DNA from 2 places in the Aminobacter sp. Y103A genome. Region 1 is predicted to be linked to the other one. Evidence: riboswitches for the same ligand, from Rfam matches in the RefSeq annotation. Region 1 holds a riboswitch; the other holds the start of a gene.
What was found. A riboswitch is a leader RNA that binds a small molecule or an ion and turns the genes downstream of it on or off. The one in region 1 is predicted to bind cobalamin.

Region 1 (7,360 bases):
CACTGCTATTGGGGATGCGGGTTTGGCCGGATCATCGGGGAAGGTAGATCGCCCAAGAATGTGCCTGGGACGCCGCGGACACGGAAGTTCCACAGCAGTCGATCCAGGCGCTGGAACTCCCGCAAAGGGAGCTGCGCCGGCTGGACAATCAGTCGTGATGCAGGCAGTCGTCGCAGAGGCCGAACTTCCAGGCGGCAGCGGTGACGCCGATGAAGCGATTATGACAATGGACGCATTCCATGTTGCCATATCCCCGCGGCGAAGGCGGTGACAGAGATCTCTGCGCCGCGATGTAAGTCTCGCGCCGACGCATCAACTCTTCGCGGACATCACGCCGCGAATAGGATACTTGAATTGCCATGACTGCCACCGCCCACTGAACTGATCTAGCCCTGCGCAATAGTCGCTGATGTTTCCCTTGGGTCAATTAGATCGATGGATTGACGTGGATCGCAACAGGCTGTGTCAGCCCATCGGACCTGTGCCCGACGACCCCAGGCGCCGCTGCCGCTGCTGCGCGTTTCAGCCTTGGCTTCCAGCCAGTGGCGGATATCGGCGGGAACATCCGCCGTTACGTTGAGCAGCGGATTGCGCGCCGTGCCTGGTAAAGACGTCGTGATAGTTGACGATCGACAACGGCAAGCGTTGCTGTTCGGCCGGAATCGGGTCGAACAGGTGGTGCGGAAAGTTGTGCGGTGCCGACAAGGTGCGCATCGTCAGGCCGCTGCCCGGTATGGCCAGCGACAGGCAGGCCTGCGAACTGTCCCACAGCTCGCTTCCCCGGGCGGAAACGCGCCGTGGCCCGCCTCGACACGATGGCTGACATTGGGCGCGAGCTTTGCTGCCACCGAACGCTCGAAATAGCCGAGTAGCCGAGGATACGGTCTTCTCGCCGAACCACGACGAGGCCGCCATCGTAGCTCGCTTTGACCCCAGCCTTGTCGACGGTGGTCTCGATCATTGGCACCAGGTCGTAGTTAACGCCCAAGGTCCGGGACGGCGCCTGCCAATAACCGTCCCGAGGATCGGTCGTCGCGGCCATATGTGCGCATGCCCTTGACGTCGACGGAGCCGAAGGGCGGCCGCAGCAACTTCCAGTGCCAGATCAGGTTCACGGCAGAACAGCATGTCGCTGTCCAGGCCGATAAAAGGCAGGGGCAAAAAGCAGGTGGTGGCGGAACGACACGATCCCCCTTGTTTTCAATGGGCCTTCACCGCAGCACCTGCTTGCGGCCGGTGGGGTGGTAGGCAAAGTCGTCGACCACCGCGCCGCCGAGCAGATGTTCGGTGACTATGCGGTCGACGGCGGCCTCGGTGACCCCGCCGTAATAGGTGCCTTCGGGAAAGACCTGCAGCACCGGTGCCAGGTTACAGGGGCCAAGGCAGGTCGATTTGGCGCTCATCGTGCCGTCGCCGGTCACGCGCAGCTTCTGGCGGTCCTGCTGGTTGCGCAGGTGGCCCCAGATCAGGTCCGCGCCGGCGGCATTGCACGGGCCGCCCTGGCAGACCAGCACGCGGCGTTTCTGCGCCGGCACGAGCGAGCCCTCTGGCGCCAGCCTGTCGAGCGGCGGGATGGGCGGCGTCGCGTCGGCACCGGTGACGAGGTCGGCCATCATTGCAGCCAGCAGCGGGCTTTCGGCGAGGCCCCGCGCGATGCGCACCGTCGGCCAAGGTGCCGCGTCCTCGGTCTGCCACCGGCGCAGCGACTTGGTGAGCCAGGCATTGAAGCTGGGCTCGATCGGCAGCATAAGCGGCAGGATGAGGATATCGGAGAAATCCTGCTGGCGAAGTGCCGCAAGCGCCTCGCGCAGCGACGGCGTGCCTTGTTCGGTGAAGCCGAAGCTGGTGTGATCGACGCCGGGCAACGCCGCGGCGAGATCACAGAGCTGCTGCATCTGCCTGTAGGGCGCGGCAGCAAAGGCCGACTTGGCGACGAGCACGATGGCACGTCTGGCCTGGGACTGCGCGGTCTCAACTTCTGTATTGTGCAAACGATCGATCCCTGGCCTGACTGCGGTCGGGATTGTCGCAACGCATGTTGGTGGAAGGCGATGGCCGATAGCGCCGCCTGCACGAACCTGCGCTCCGGTGGTACACCCCGCCCACGGAACATCACTCGGTCAGGCAGGTCTCCTGGCTCGCGGGTCTCGGCTCATTGCCTGCCTTCCCGGCCGTCGGCCAGTGACACAATCGGCAATGCGGCTCACCGCTTACAGTTGCGGGGCAGCTTCGGTTTCGCACCGAATTCCCTCTTAGCTTCCGCCCGAAAGCAGAAGAACCATAACCGCGCGGCAAGCTATATGCGGGCAGACGCAAGTCAAGGGTTGTCGATGGACACGTACCTAGGCCAGCAATGCGCTGCCTTGCGATCGCTTGGCGTTGCTGGACATAGTCCGGCGATGGACGACGATTGCCAAGCAGCCCTTCCGATCATGACCGTGCGCCATCGGGGCGCATTGGTAGAGACCGGAGATGGACATGCACCCCAAGCGGAATAAGCCCAGGAATGCCAGGGCCGGCTGCCTCTGTGCAAACCGCACAAGGCGAACGGCGCCTGCCCGAGGCATATCGACATGAAAATCGGCAACCGGCGTCGATATGAAGCGGGAAGCTCGCAGTTGCGATGTGAAGGCGTCCGCGGCTGATAAGCTTGTCTGCGCGACATCGGATGTGCGAGGGGACGCGCCCGCCCATTGATTGGGGGGGCAGGGCGGGCGCTAAGCTCGGGTGGTCCAAGGGGGGGTAAGGACGAGGTGAGCCTGTAGGTCGTTTAGAGGTTCCTAACGTAAGGTCAACCAGCGCCAGCGAGCGGACGGCGCGGTCGTTCAACTTCTCGTGTAGAGCGGCTGGATCGCAAGCGGCGTCGAGCCCGTTCAGGGCAATCTGAGCGGCCGTCCACCGGTGCGTTGCCAGGACACCGGCGAGTGTCGTGAGTTACCGCCAACGTGAAGACGCTGGGAACGGCCACCAGGCGGGTCGCCAGAATGATTGCAGAGCAGCTTTGGCCTGTTTTCGTGGGCACCCCACCAATGTGGCCCGGCATGCAATCGCGACAGCCACAGGCGACGATCGGAGGTGTCGATGATGTGCGCGGCGGCGGCTCACCGCGTGGGCGAACGCTTCGCCGAAAGCGTTGGAGCAGGCGCGCGACGAGCTTGCCGCACATGCGCGCCGTTGGCAGTGAGGACCGAAGTTACCGCTTCGCGGTGTCCGCGCTGCTCGCCAGGCTGGCAGGAAGGGGCTTGCTCGAGCATTTCAGATGCATGTCCCGGGCGAATTTCTTGCGCATCTTGGCGCGATGCTCCTTGCCGGCCATGGCGATGCCGAGCCCGTATGGGCCAAGCAGCAGCCCTGCCGATACGCTCAGGGTTTCTTTCTCTTGCGCTGCGTAGTTCGCCGCCTCAGCTCGAGCTTTCGTGCAGTCCGCTGACCGCCATTTGGGATCCTTGGCAGAGAGTGTGGTGGCATAGTCGGCGGGCTGGGATGCACAGCCGGCAACTGCGAGCATCGTCACCGCAGCGAGCAGTTTGGCCTTCATCTATGAGTCCTTGCTAAACATCCGTCCATCAACACAGACAGGGCTGATTCCGCAAGGGGCGGCGGAAGAACACCAACATAGGAATATGCCTCTTTATCATAAGGAAACAAAGTTGCCTGATTTGAGGGCGTCGGCTATGCAGGGGTGTCTTAAGGGAGGAGAATGCCATGGCGAACAAAACAATCCTCAAATTTGGCCAGCCGGAAGGTGCAGATTCCAACGACCTACCGGGATGGGTGGTGGTCGACGGAAAGCCGACGATGAAGACGGCCGTCCAGCATACGACCGGGGATGGCAAGGTGCTGTCGGGAACGTGGCAGGCCACGCCAGGCACCTACCACGCCAGCTACACCGACTACGAGTTCGTCCACATGATCTCGGGTCGCATCATCATCACGCCGGATGGCGGCGCGCCCGTCGAGGTTGGGCCGGGCGACGCGTTCGTCGTGGAAGCGGATTTCAGGGGCACCTGGAAGATCATCGAGCCGGTGACGAAGCACTTCGTCGTTACGCTGGGATCGTAGGAAACACCGCGCAACCGGCGGGGATATCTCCATCGGCTGTCGAAGAAGGCTGCCGGCCGGCTCGTGCACGCGGACGAACGCCTGATTGATTCGACCTGGTTCCGACAGTGAGCGGAACCAGGCGCACCGGTGATGCCTTGCTGGCTTAATTTCCTTGGGAAAAGGCTGGTGCAGCTTTGAATGATCAAACAACGCGAGATGCATCGCGCATGTTGCGTTCCCCGGCCGAGAATGAGCATTTTTCCAAGCTTTGCGGCCAGGACTGATCGCTCGCTGCGCGACCACCACAACATCACCGTCGACCTTGTCCGCGGCTATTGCGGGCTACCACCTGTGCTTGCAGAAGGTTGACCTTTGCCCGAGCTGGTTTATTTAGGCCCCGGGCAGGTATGGGTGGTAATTTATGTTGGCAGTGGTGAATTCGCTGTGGATCGGCAACAGATTGGGGCCGGTCCACGCGGGGTGTCTGAGGTCGTTTCTTCGAAATGGGCATCGTGTCGTTCTGCACGTGTTTGACCGGCCGGACGACGTGCCTGAAGGCGTCGAACTTTTCGACGCCCAACGGTTGATGGCTCGATCGGAAATCGTTGCACATGAGACGACGGGTAGCCTGGCTTTGGCGTCGGATATCTATCGGTACCGCATCCTGCGGGCGGGCCTCGGCATATACGTGGATTGCGACGTCTATTGCCTGAGGCCGATCCAGCAGGAGGAATTCCTCTTCGGCTGGGAATCCGACAAGGCGATCAATGGCGCCGTGCTGGGGCTGCCTTCGCAGCATCCGGCGCTCAATGAGCTGATCGCGGCATCCAGCGATCCTCATTTCATTCCATGGTGGTATCGAAGCACAAAGAGACGGTTACTGCGCCTGCGCAAGGCCATGCGCCTGCCTGTCCCGGTATCCCGCCATCGTTGGGGTGTCATTGGACCGCAGCTGTTGACCAACGTCACCCGGCGCCACGAAATTGCAGCTTCGGCCAAGCCGATCGATGTGTTCTATCCGGTCAGCTACCAGAACACCAACCTGCTCTTCGATCGCGGGCTGTCCTGGCCCGATATAGCCACCAATCGGACGCTTGGCGTCCATTTGAGCGCGTCGGTCATATCAGGCCGCGAAATCATACGCGGCAGCCTTCTGGACGCCGTTGTCACGCAATAGCTCGTTTCGAGACTGCACTGATGTCGCTGAAGAGCCGGCTAAGCTCCTTTCGTCGCGTATATCTGGCTGCGCGCACCGTCGACACGCCGCCGACGCTTCTGTTCTGGTGGGGAAGCTACGGCTACAGGGGCGGCCCGACGATCGGCGACCTGATGGCGGTCGACAACCTGTCATCGAGGCTGCGTCTGCGCGGCGTCGAGCACGCCGTCATTTCGCATCCGGAACTGCAGATTCCGGGTCATCTGCCGGTTGATGATCTCTATGCGATCAAGCCTGCGAAAAAGCTCGTGTTCGTCTGTGGTCCTATCACCTACAATCGCGACCTGAACGACCTTTTGTCTGTCCACAGGCATGCGACCAAGATCGCGGCAGGCGTCAGCGTCCTTCCCAATCACGCCAGGATGAATCGCCGCTTCCATCACATTGTTGGCCGTGATGGCGTCGCTCCACCGTATTTCGATCTCGCCGTTTCGGAGACCGTTGAATCCACTGGAAAGGGGCGGATCGAGACCGCAGGTGTTTGCCTGCGTGGCCCTCAAGGCGAGTATGGCGCCAGGCGAGTTGCGATGGCACCTCAGGCAGAGGCGATGTTCCAAGATGTGGTGCGCGGGTCGGCGCTAAACCCGATCGAGATCGACACGGTGCTGTCACCTGAGAATGGTGCTGGGAAGATCCATGCCGGGTTCGCACGATCCGACATTGTGCTGACGACCCGCATGCATGGGGCGCTGTTGGCGCTCGCCGCAGGAAAGCCGGTGATTGCGATCGATCAGGTTCCCGGTGGAGCTAAGGTTTCAGCCGTGGTCGGCAGGACCGGTTGGCCATTTGTGTTCCAGGCAGAAAAGGTGTCTGCCGAAACGGTGCGGGCGGCGCTTGACGAATTGCGCACCGGCAATTGGCGGGCCCAGCTGGTCGGAGCCCAGGCCAGGATCCGTGCGCTTGTCGAAGATGCTCTCGCGGCAAGCGTCGACGTCATCGCGGACTGATCCGTCTGCACCTCGTGGAGCGAAGGACAGTCCCGAAATGGGCATAGATTTCCGGTGCCGCGTGGGCATCTGGAAGGAGCTGATTTTCCTGGGAAACTGGTGCCGCTTGCGTGACTCGAACACGCGACCCCATCATTACGAATGATGTGCTCTACCAACTGAGCTAAAGCGGCTTCCAGGCAGCGCAGCCTGACGGCCGCGCGACGGTGTGTGCCTGATAACTTCAAAGCGCTGTGATTGCAAGACGCCTTCTGAGGCTTTCGACAGGCGGGACAAACGTGCTGCCTGCCGGATATTCAGCGCGCCTTTCGGCACCGGAACAGGTCGGGCGCCGACGGTTTATGGATGTTGTCAGCCCGTGATGCGGGCCTTGGCCGCAGCGTATTCGGTGGCGAGGCGCTCGACCAACTCGGCGACGGGCACGACCTTGTCGACGGCGCCGATACCCTGGCCGCAACCCCAGATGTCTTTCCAGGCCTTGTACTTGGCGGCTTCCTCGAAATCCATCTTGGAGGGATCTGAGACAGCGAGGTTGTCGGGGTCCATGCCGGCGGCGCGGACCGAGCCCTTGAGGTAGTTGCCGTGGATGCCGGTGAACAGATTGGAGTAGACGATGTCGGCGGCCTTGGATTCGACGATCATCTGCTTGTAGTCGTCGCCGGCGCGCGCCTCCTCGGTGGCGATGAAGGGCGAGCCGATATAGGCGAGATCAGCACCCATGGCCTGTGCCGCGAGCACCGCACCGCCATTGGCGATGGCTCCGGACAGAAGCAGCGGGCCGTCGAACCACTGACGGATTTCCTGGATCAGGGCGAAGGGCGACAGCGTGCCGGCATGGCCACCGGCACCGGCAGCGACCGCGATGAGGCCATCGGCACCCATCTTGATCGCCTTGCGGGCGTGGCGGTCGTGGATGATGTCGTGCAGCACGATGCCGCCATAGGAATGGACGGCCTGGTTGACCTCCTCGACAGCACCCAGCGACGAGATGACGACCGGCACCTTGTATTTCACGCACAGGCGCAAATCGTGCTCGAGCCGCTTGTTGGACTTGTGCACGATCTGATTGACGGCGAAGGGGGCTGCCGGACGGTCGGGATTGGCGGCGTCATGGGCGGCGAGATCTTCGGTCACCATCGCCAGCCATTCGTCG
Region 2 (7,360 bases), 2.1 Mb from region 1:
TCCGAGCGCACCCCGAACAGGTAGCCGATGAACAGCGCCTTGAACATCAAAGTCGGATCAAGTGGCGGGCGACCATTGTCGGCGCAGTAAAGCGGCGCTGTCAGATCGTGGATGAACGAGAAATCGATAACACCATCGATCTTGCGCAGAAGGTGATCAACTGGAACCAGTTGATCGAGCGTGACGATCTCAAGTGCGGTTTGTTCAGGGCCGGCTCGCTTCAACATCACCCACTGAATCACAACCCCCCAACTCTCGCCAGGGGTTTGTCAGCAGTCTGAAGGCGCCGCGAGGCGCCTTTTTCGTTTCCGGTCGACAACCTTAGCGCCTGATGATGGCGGTCGTCGTTTCGGTTCCTTGCGCTGCAGGCAGCGGCTTTGGCGGCCAGGAGAAGTCGTCGATGCGGCCGGCAGGTGCTGCGGGGGCGATGCCTTGCACGGCAAGCTTTTCGCCTGGAGAACGCGGGTCGGACGTGGCAGCCGTCTGGCCGCCGAGAAGCTCCGTGCCACCGTCGAGTTCCGGATCGGAGAGCGAGACCGGCACCGTCCGGTCGATGTTGACAGGCACATTGAGTTCGCCGGGCGTCGCCTGCGGCAGGCTTGCCGGCACGACGGTTTCGGTACCTTGAGGCGTGATGCCGAGCAGCTTGTTCAGCGGCTTTTCGGCGAAGAAGGCGAGCTTGCGTTTGCCGGCGCGGGTGACGTTGATGCCGTCGTCGGCGCGCAGGCGCACCGGCTGGCCGTTGATGTCGGGGCCGCTGGTGACGAAGGCGCCGGCCTCGTCGACGAAGCCGTCCCAGACATCGACGAATTCGCTGCCTGCGGCTTCCGTTGCAGCACGGTAGATGTCGTTGAAGGCGAGCATGTCGGTGTTCATCTTCGACGACTTGAAGGCGGGCATGCCGACCCACAGGAACGGCACCTTGGTGTCGGCGATGGCCTTGGCCAGCTTGTCCGCGCGCGCCGTGTACTCCTTGGTCCAGGCGGCGCTCATCGGTGGCTCGCGGGTGTCGGCGACCCGCATCTGCTGGCGGTCGTTAGAGCCCATCATGATGATGACGGCGGCAGGCTTTTCCTGCTCGATCAGCGCCTTGGCTTTCTCGGGCCAGTTGTAATAGTCCTCGCGGACGAGGCCCGACGAGCCGTTGGTCTTGTCGATGACCCTGATCTTGGCATTCTCGGCAAAGACCGTGCCCAGCCCCTCGGCAATGCCGCCGCCGAGGAAGTCGCCGATGACCAGCACGACACGCGCGTCAGCCAGCTTTTCGACCACCGGAACGGCCGGATCGGCAGCTCTGCCGACATTGCCGGCGGTTGCCTTTGGCTTGCGTGGCGTCTTGCGGATCTTCTTGCGCGGCTGTGGCTCGTCAATGATGAAGGGATCGACGCGCGGTTCGCGGCGCGGCATGAACAGGTCGCGCAGGGACCATTTGCGCAGAATGCCTTCCTGCGCCACGGCCGGCGTCGGCATTGTCGACGAAATGGCGGTCAAGGCGACCGCCACCGCGACCAGTGGCGTCGTCAGGCGCAACAGCGAAAACCGCGGACGACGCGTGAATGCCAATACAGCCTCCGGTTGCTAGTTACGCCGCAGGAACTTCAGCACTTCCATGCTCGGATGACCGTCCGGCGTCAAGCCCAGCTGTGCCTGAAATGCCTTGATGGCCGAGCGCGAACCTTCGCCGATCTTGCCGTCGCTCTTGCCGTCGTAATAGCCATGCGCCGACAGGCGCTTCTGCAACTCCTGCTTTTCCTCGAAGCTGAGCTTGGTGAACGGCCGCTTCCAGTCCTGCACCAGGCCACCATAGCCGGCGATCTCGTCGGCAAGAAGGCCGACGGCGAGCGCGTATTTGTCGGCGTTGTTGTAGCGCTTGATGACCGAGAAATTCTTGGTCATCAGGAAGGCCGGTCCGCCGCGGCCGTCCGGCACCTTGAGGGTGGCAACGTCGGAGCCGCGCTTGAAGGCCTTGCCGTTGGCGCGTTCGATGCCGAGCGATGCCCATTTGTCGAGCGTCAGCGATCCCGTCGGGAACTTCTGACCCTCGGGCAGCACCACTTCGTAACCCCAGGTCTTACCGGCCTGCCAGCCGTTCTTCTTCAGAAGGTTGGCTGCGGTGGCGAGCGCGTCGGGCACGGAGTTCCAGATGTCGCGCTTGCCATTGCCGTCGGCATCGACCGCGTAGGCCTGGTAGCTGGTCGGGATGAACTGGGTGTGGCCCATCGCGCCGGCCCAGGAGCCGACGAGGTGACTTTCGTCGATGTCGCCGCGCTGCAGGATTTTCAGCGCCGCGATCAGCTGGGTGCGGGCGAACTTCGCCCGGCGCTGGTCGCCATAGGCGAGCGTCGCCAGCGAGCGCACGACATTGCGCATCACCTTGTCGTTCTTGAGAATCTCGCCGTAGTTCGATTCCATCGACCAGATGGCGAGCAGGATGTAGCGGTCGACGCCATACTTGGCCTCGATGCGGTCGAGCCAAGGTTTCCACTTGCGCGCCATCTCGCGACCGACAGCAATTGACTGGTCATGGACGCGATTGTCGAAATAGTCCCAGACGGGCGCGGTGAATTCGGGCTGAAAGCGGGCCTTTTCAAGTACTTCGGGGTCGGCCGAGGTCACGCCACGAAAGGCGCGGTCATAGGTCGAACCGGAAATCCCGTTGTCTGCGGCGACGGAGCGGAAGCTCGCCACCCAGCGCTGGAAACCGGCTTCGGCGGCCGCCGGGCCGGCCGGAAGCATCAATGCCAGCGAAAGGGCAGCGGCGCTCAGGAGGCCTTTGGCGGTCTTGCGAAGGGGCATTCTTTCCTCCTTGGAGAGATCAGAAACACGATTCATCGCCGATGCCGGTTATCAATCAGTTTACCATAGACCCGTTGGGGAACGAAAAGCGGGTTGAGGGATTGTCCACCTAGCTGTTCGGACAATCAAGATCGCGTGATCAATGGTCTTGCCCGCTGTCGCTGAATATGTGAACGCATTCAGTATTCATCAATTCGGGCGTGGCAAAGTTGGCGTCCGATACATCCCTCTATCGGACGACCACGCAATGAAAAGAGTTCGCAAGGCAGTTTTTCCGGTCGCGGGCCTTGGCACGCGTTTTCTGCCTGCCACCAAGTCTATCCCCAAGGAAATGCTGACTGTGGTCGATCGCCCTGTGATCCAGTACGTGGTCGACGAGGCGCGCGAAGCGGGCATCGAACATTTCATCTTTGTCACCGGCCGCAACAAGGCGGTCATCGAAGACCATTTCGACGTCCAGTTCGAACTTTATGATACGCTGGCCCAGCGCGGCAAGACCGAGCAACTGGAGCGCCTGCAGCGGTTGCAGCCGGCCCCGGGCCAGACCTCGTTCACGCGACAGCAGGTACCGCTCGGCCTTGGCCACGCAGTGTGGTGTGCGCGCGAGCTGGTCGGCGACGAGCCCTTCGCGCTGCTGTTGCCCGACATGATCATGCAGTCGGAAAAGAGCTGCATGCGCGAGATGGTCGAGCTCTATGCCGAAACCGGCAACAACATCATCGCCGTCCAGGAATGCGACCCGGCCGAGGCGCACAAATACGGCATCGTCGGCAAGGGCAAGTCGGTTCACACCGGCTTCGAGATCGAGGGCATGGTGGAAAAGCCCAAGCAGGGCACGGCACCCTCGAACCTGTTCATCAATGGCCGCTACATTCTGCAGCCGGAGATTTTCAAGATCCTGGCAAGCCAGGAGCGTGGCGCTGGCGACGAGATCCAGCTGACCGACGCCATGCTCAAGCTCGAGAAGATGCAGTCCTTCTACGGCTATCATTATCGCGGCCGCACCTTCGACTGCGGCTCGCCGGAAGGTTTCGTCGAAGCCAACGTTGCCTTTGCCTTGTCGCGCTCCGATCTCAGCAGGAGCATGGCCGGCGTCATCGAAGGGCTGCTCGGCGAGATCAAGCTGGGCAAATAAGCCACATGTCGCCTGTGCGTCAGGATTGGACGCACGGTGCGATGGCTTTCGGCCGCTGCTGCCGCTAGAAATACCCTGCCAGGTGCCCGCAGCGATGCGGGAGAATCGGGAACACGGTGCAAATCCGTGGCGTGCCCAACGCTGTAAGAGGGACCGTATCGGCAGAGGCCACTGTTCATCCAACGGGAAGGCGCCGCAGACGGGTTGAACTCGAGCCAGAAGACCGGCCCGGCAGACATCGACCTCCGCATGGTCAGGCGGAGGGAACCGACATGCTCGCCAGGGGATATGCGATGCTTGCTGACCAGTTGAAGGCCGCTTCAGGCTGTTTCGATATCGCCGCACAGGATGCCGTTTACCGCGCCATCTTCACGCGCCGCGACGTTCGCAGCCATTTTCTGCCTGATCCGATCGACGACGATGTGCTGGCGCGGCTGCTGCTGGCTGCCCATCACGCGCCGTCGGTCGGCTTCATGCAGCCGTGGAACTTCATCGTCATCAGAGATCGCGAACGACGCGAGCGGGTCCGCGACCTGTTCTTTGCGGCGCGGCAGCAGGAACTGCCTGAGATCGCCGAGGAGCGGCGGGAGCTGTACCGCAAGCTCAAGCTCGAAGGCATCTGCGAAAGCCCGCTCAACCTGGTCATCACCTGCGACCGCAGCCGTTCGGCAAACTCTCCGCTCGGGCGATGGCACAATCCCGAGATGGACCTCTTCAGCACCGTCTGCGCAGTTCAGAATTTCTGGCTCGCCGCGCGTGCCGAGGGCATAGGCGTCGGCTGGGTCAGCATCCTCGATCGCGAGGCGCTGAAGCAGTTGCTAGGCATTCCCGATCACGTCGTGCCGGTGGCCTATCTCTGCGTCGGCCACGTCAGCGAATTCGCCGACAAGCCCGATCTCGAGCGCCATGGCTGGGGATGCCGTCTGCCGCTTGCCGAGCTGATCATGAGCGAGGTCTATGCGGGGCAGGGGGAGACGGCCTTGAGGGCCGCAGCCGCCGCGATCGGCGGTTTGCCCCAAGCAGGTTAGCGCTGGATTTTCAACCCGACGAAGACGCTGTTGGTCTTGGCGTCGCGGAACGGCAAGGTGCTGTCGAAGGTCTCATGGCGCAGCTTGCCGGTCAGGCCGGCGTAGCGGTTGAGCCACCAGGTCAGGCCCGCTTCGGCGCTGAGCCTCAGCTCGTGGTCGTTCGAGCTGGCATAGTCGCGGTAGCCGACGCCGCCGGCGAGGAATGCAGTCAGGTTGGAACGGATCTGCCGTTCGACGCTGAGGCGGCCGTTGTAGAGCACCGAACCGCTGTCGCCGGCAGTGGTCGAACCTTCGACCAGGGTTTCGCCGGTCAGGCCGACGATCGTGCCGCGCATCGGCGACCATCTGAGATCAGCGGCAATCGTCGCGGCGGAAACCGTCTTCAGCCGGTCGTCGTCGAAATCCTCCGAAATCCAGCCGGCCGAAATCTCGCCGCCGAATTTTTCGCCCATGTCGATCTCGACGCCGGCGCGGGCGCCGGTACGCTTGGACGAGCGCTCGAAACCGGCGGTGTCGAAGCGCAGGTCATAGACCCGGCGGCCGAATTCGACCTCGCCAAAGGGCGTCAACGCCGGTGAGACCTCGTAGCCGACGCGGACCTTGCCGGTATAGAGCCTGGAGTCGCGGTCCTTCTGTGAGAGCGTGGTGCCGTCGGTCAGTTCGGCGTCGCTGTAGCTTTCGTCGACAGCTTCGCCGGTCACTCCGAAGCGGAACTTGCCGACGGCCTTTTCGACACCCAGCGCGCCGTTCAGCGTGTGCAGGGTCGGCCGCTCGGCGGTGCCGGAGATGACCACGGGCGACGACGTCGATTCCGGGCGCATGCTGTAGCCGAGCCGCGCCAATGCGCGCATGTCGTCGGCGAGATCGAGCTGCAGCCGCCCGTCGATGCCGCCGCTGAGATCCTTGACCTCCTGGCCGGAGATGGATTTTCGGTAGTTGCCATAGGCGTCGATGGTCGCCGAATGGCTCTCCCAATCGGACGCGGCGTTCAGCCTGAGAGTCGTCTCGGACAGAACGGCCGACTTTCCGTTAAAGCTGGAATCCGCATTCGACGTCGCGGTGACGCCCTGTTCAAGGCTCGGCTTCAGAACGAAGGTGCCGAAACGGATGCCAGTCGGCTCGAACGGGTTCGCATCCGGCTGAGGCCTGCGGCCTTCGATGGCGCGCTGGCGCTCGGCTTCGGGTCCGTTCTCGATCTCCGTTTCGGAATCGACGGTGCCCTGGCGCACGGTGCCGGTGGTCAGCTCTTCGTCGGCTGCCGGCACTGCTGGCCGCTCGGCAGCCGTCGGCGCGGCGGTGCCGGCCAGCCGCTCGCGTGCCTCGCGGGCGCGCTGGCGCGCGGTCGTGGGCGGACGGGCGGATGGCAAGGAGCCGGCCGATGTGCCGTCGGCGTTGGGCGGTTCGCTGAACAAATCGGTGGCCTCAGCGTCAGCCTGGGTTGGAATCGCGCCGGGGCTGACCGGCTGGTAGGCCGGTGCCTGGTCCTGCGCCTGCTCGGCCGCAGGGCGCCTTTTGTAAAGCCGCAGGGTGTTGTTGATGTCGTCTTCGCTGACCGGTCCGCGCAAGGCGGTTTCCTGGGCATGCAGCGGTGCGGCGCACAGCAACGTCGCCACGCTTGCCGTCGCCAGCAAGATGCGGAGTGCCGTGGTCTGTGTCCGTTGCTCCGGCCTGATCTGCGCCATCTTTCCCACTGCTTCGCCGACGCAAGGGCGTCGCACTTACCAACTGGTAAATCGCCATGGTTAACGGAGCGTTTCCCGCACGCCCTGAGAGGCCTCGTTTTGGGCGGATAATCATGGACAGCCGCACGCCGACGCGCTAACGCATGCGCCATGCACGCTGGATCGCTGAAAAAAGAGCCGGACGGGCAGGCGTCGATCGCCTCCGCGCTCCGCACCGTCACCATCGAGCAGGCCGGCATCGCCGCGCTTGTCGCAGCGCTTGAAGGCCCGCTCGCCGAGCCATTCGCCAGGGCTGTCTCGATCCTGGGCCAGCTCAGCGGCCGGGCGATCATCACCGGCGTCGGCAAAAGTGGGCATATCGGCTCCAAGCTGGCGGCGACCTTGGCCTCCACCGGGACTCCGGCCTATTTCGTCCATCCTTCGGAAGCCATTCACGGCGATCTCGGCATGATCACCAGGGAAGACGCGATCGTCGCACTCTCCTGGTCGGGTGAAACAGCAGAGCTCAAGGGTATCGTTGCCTATTCGAGGCGCTTTTCGATCCCGCTGATTGCGCTGACGGCCGGCGATACGTCCGCCTTGGCGCGTCAGGCCGACGTCGTCCTGTCATTGCCCCGGGCGCCGGAAGCCTGTCCGCACGGTCTTGCGCCGACGACGTCGACGCTGCTGCAACTCGTCGTCGGCGACGCGCTGGCCGTAGCTTTGCTCGAGGCGCGCGG

Region 2: linked by a shared signal. The riboswitch ahead of bluB (5,6-dimethylbenzimidazole synthase) and the one ahead of Amn_RS04520 ((2Fe-2S) ferredoxin domain-containing protein) in region 1 are both predicted to bind cobalamin.

The regions. Positions count from the first base shown of each region.
Region 1 is NZ_AP017986.1:924,092-931,451, forward strand. Features, by position in the region: gene Amn_RS04515 (hypothetical protein) at 523-915, opposite strand; gene Amn_RS04520 ((2Fe-2S) ferredoxin domain-containing protein) at 1,212-1,991, opposite strand; cobalamin riboswitch at 2,107-2,299, opposite strand; gene Amn_RS04525 (hypothetical protein) at 3,194-3,538, opposite strand; gene Amn_RS04530 (cupin domain-containing protein) at 3,706-4,062, shown strand; gene Amn_RS04535 (glycosyltransferase) at 4,466-5,221, shown strand; gene Amn_RS04540 (polysaccharide pyruvyl transferase family protein) at 5,242-6,207, shown strand; tRNA gene Amn_RS04545 (tRNA-Thr) at 6,305-6,380, opposite strand; gene Amn_RS04550 (NAD(P)H-dependent flavin oxidoreductase) at 6,559-7,360, opposite strand, start outside.
Region 2 is NZ_AP017986.1:4,456,899-4,464,258, reverse strand. Features, by position in the region: one part of gene Amn_RS21905 (IS1182 family transposase) at 1-227, opposite strand, end outside; gene Amn_RS21900 (SGNH/GDSL hydrolase family protein) at 322-1,563, opposite strand; gene Amn_RS21895 (lytic murein transglycosylase) at 1,579-2,796, opposite strand; gene galU (UTP--glucose-1-phosphate uridylyltransferase GalU) at 3,044-3,931, shown strand; cobalamin riboswitch at 3,995-4,177, shown strand; gene bluB (5,6-dimethylbenzimidazole synthase) at 4,225-4,959, shown strand; gene Amn_RS21880 (outer membrane beta-barrel protein) at 4,956-6,641, opposite strand; gene Amn_RS21875 (KpsF/GutQ family sugar-phosphate isomerase) at 6,792-7,360, shown strand, end outside.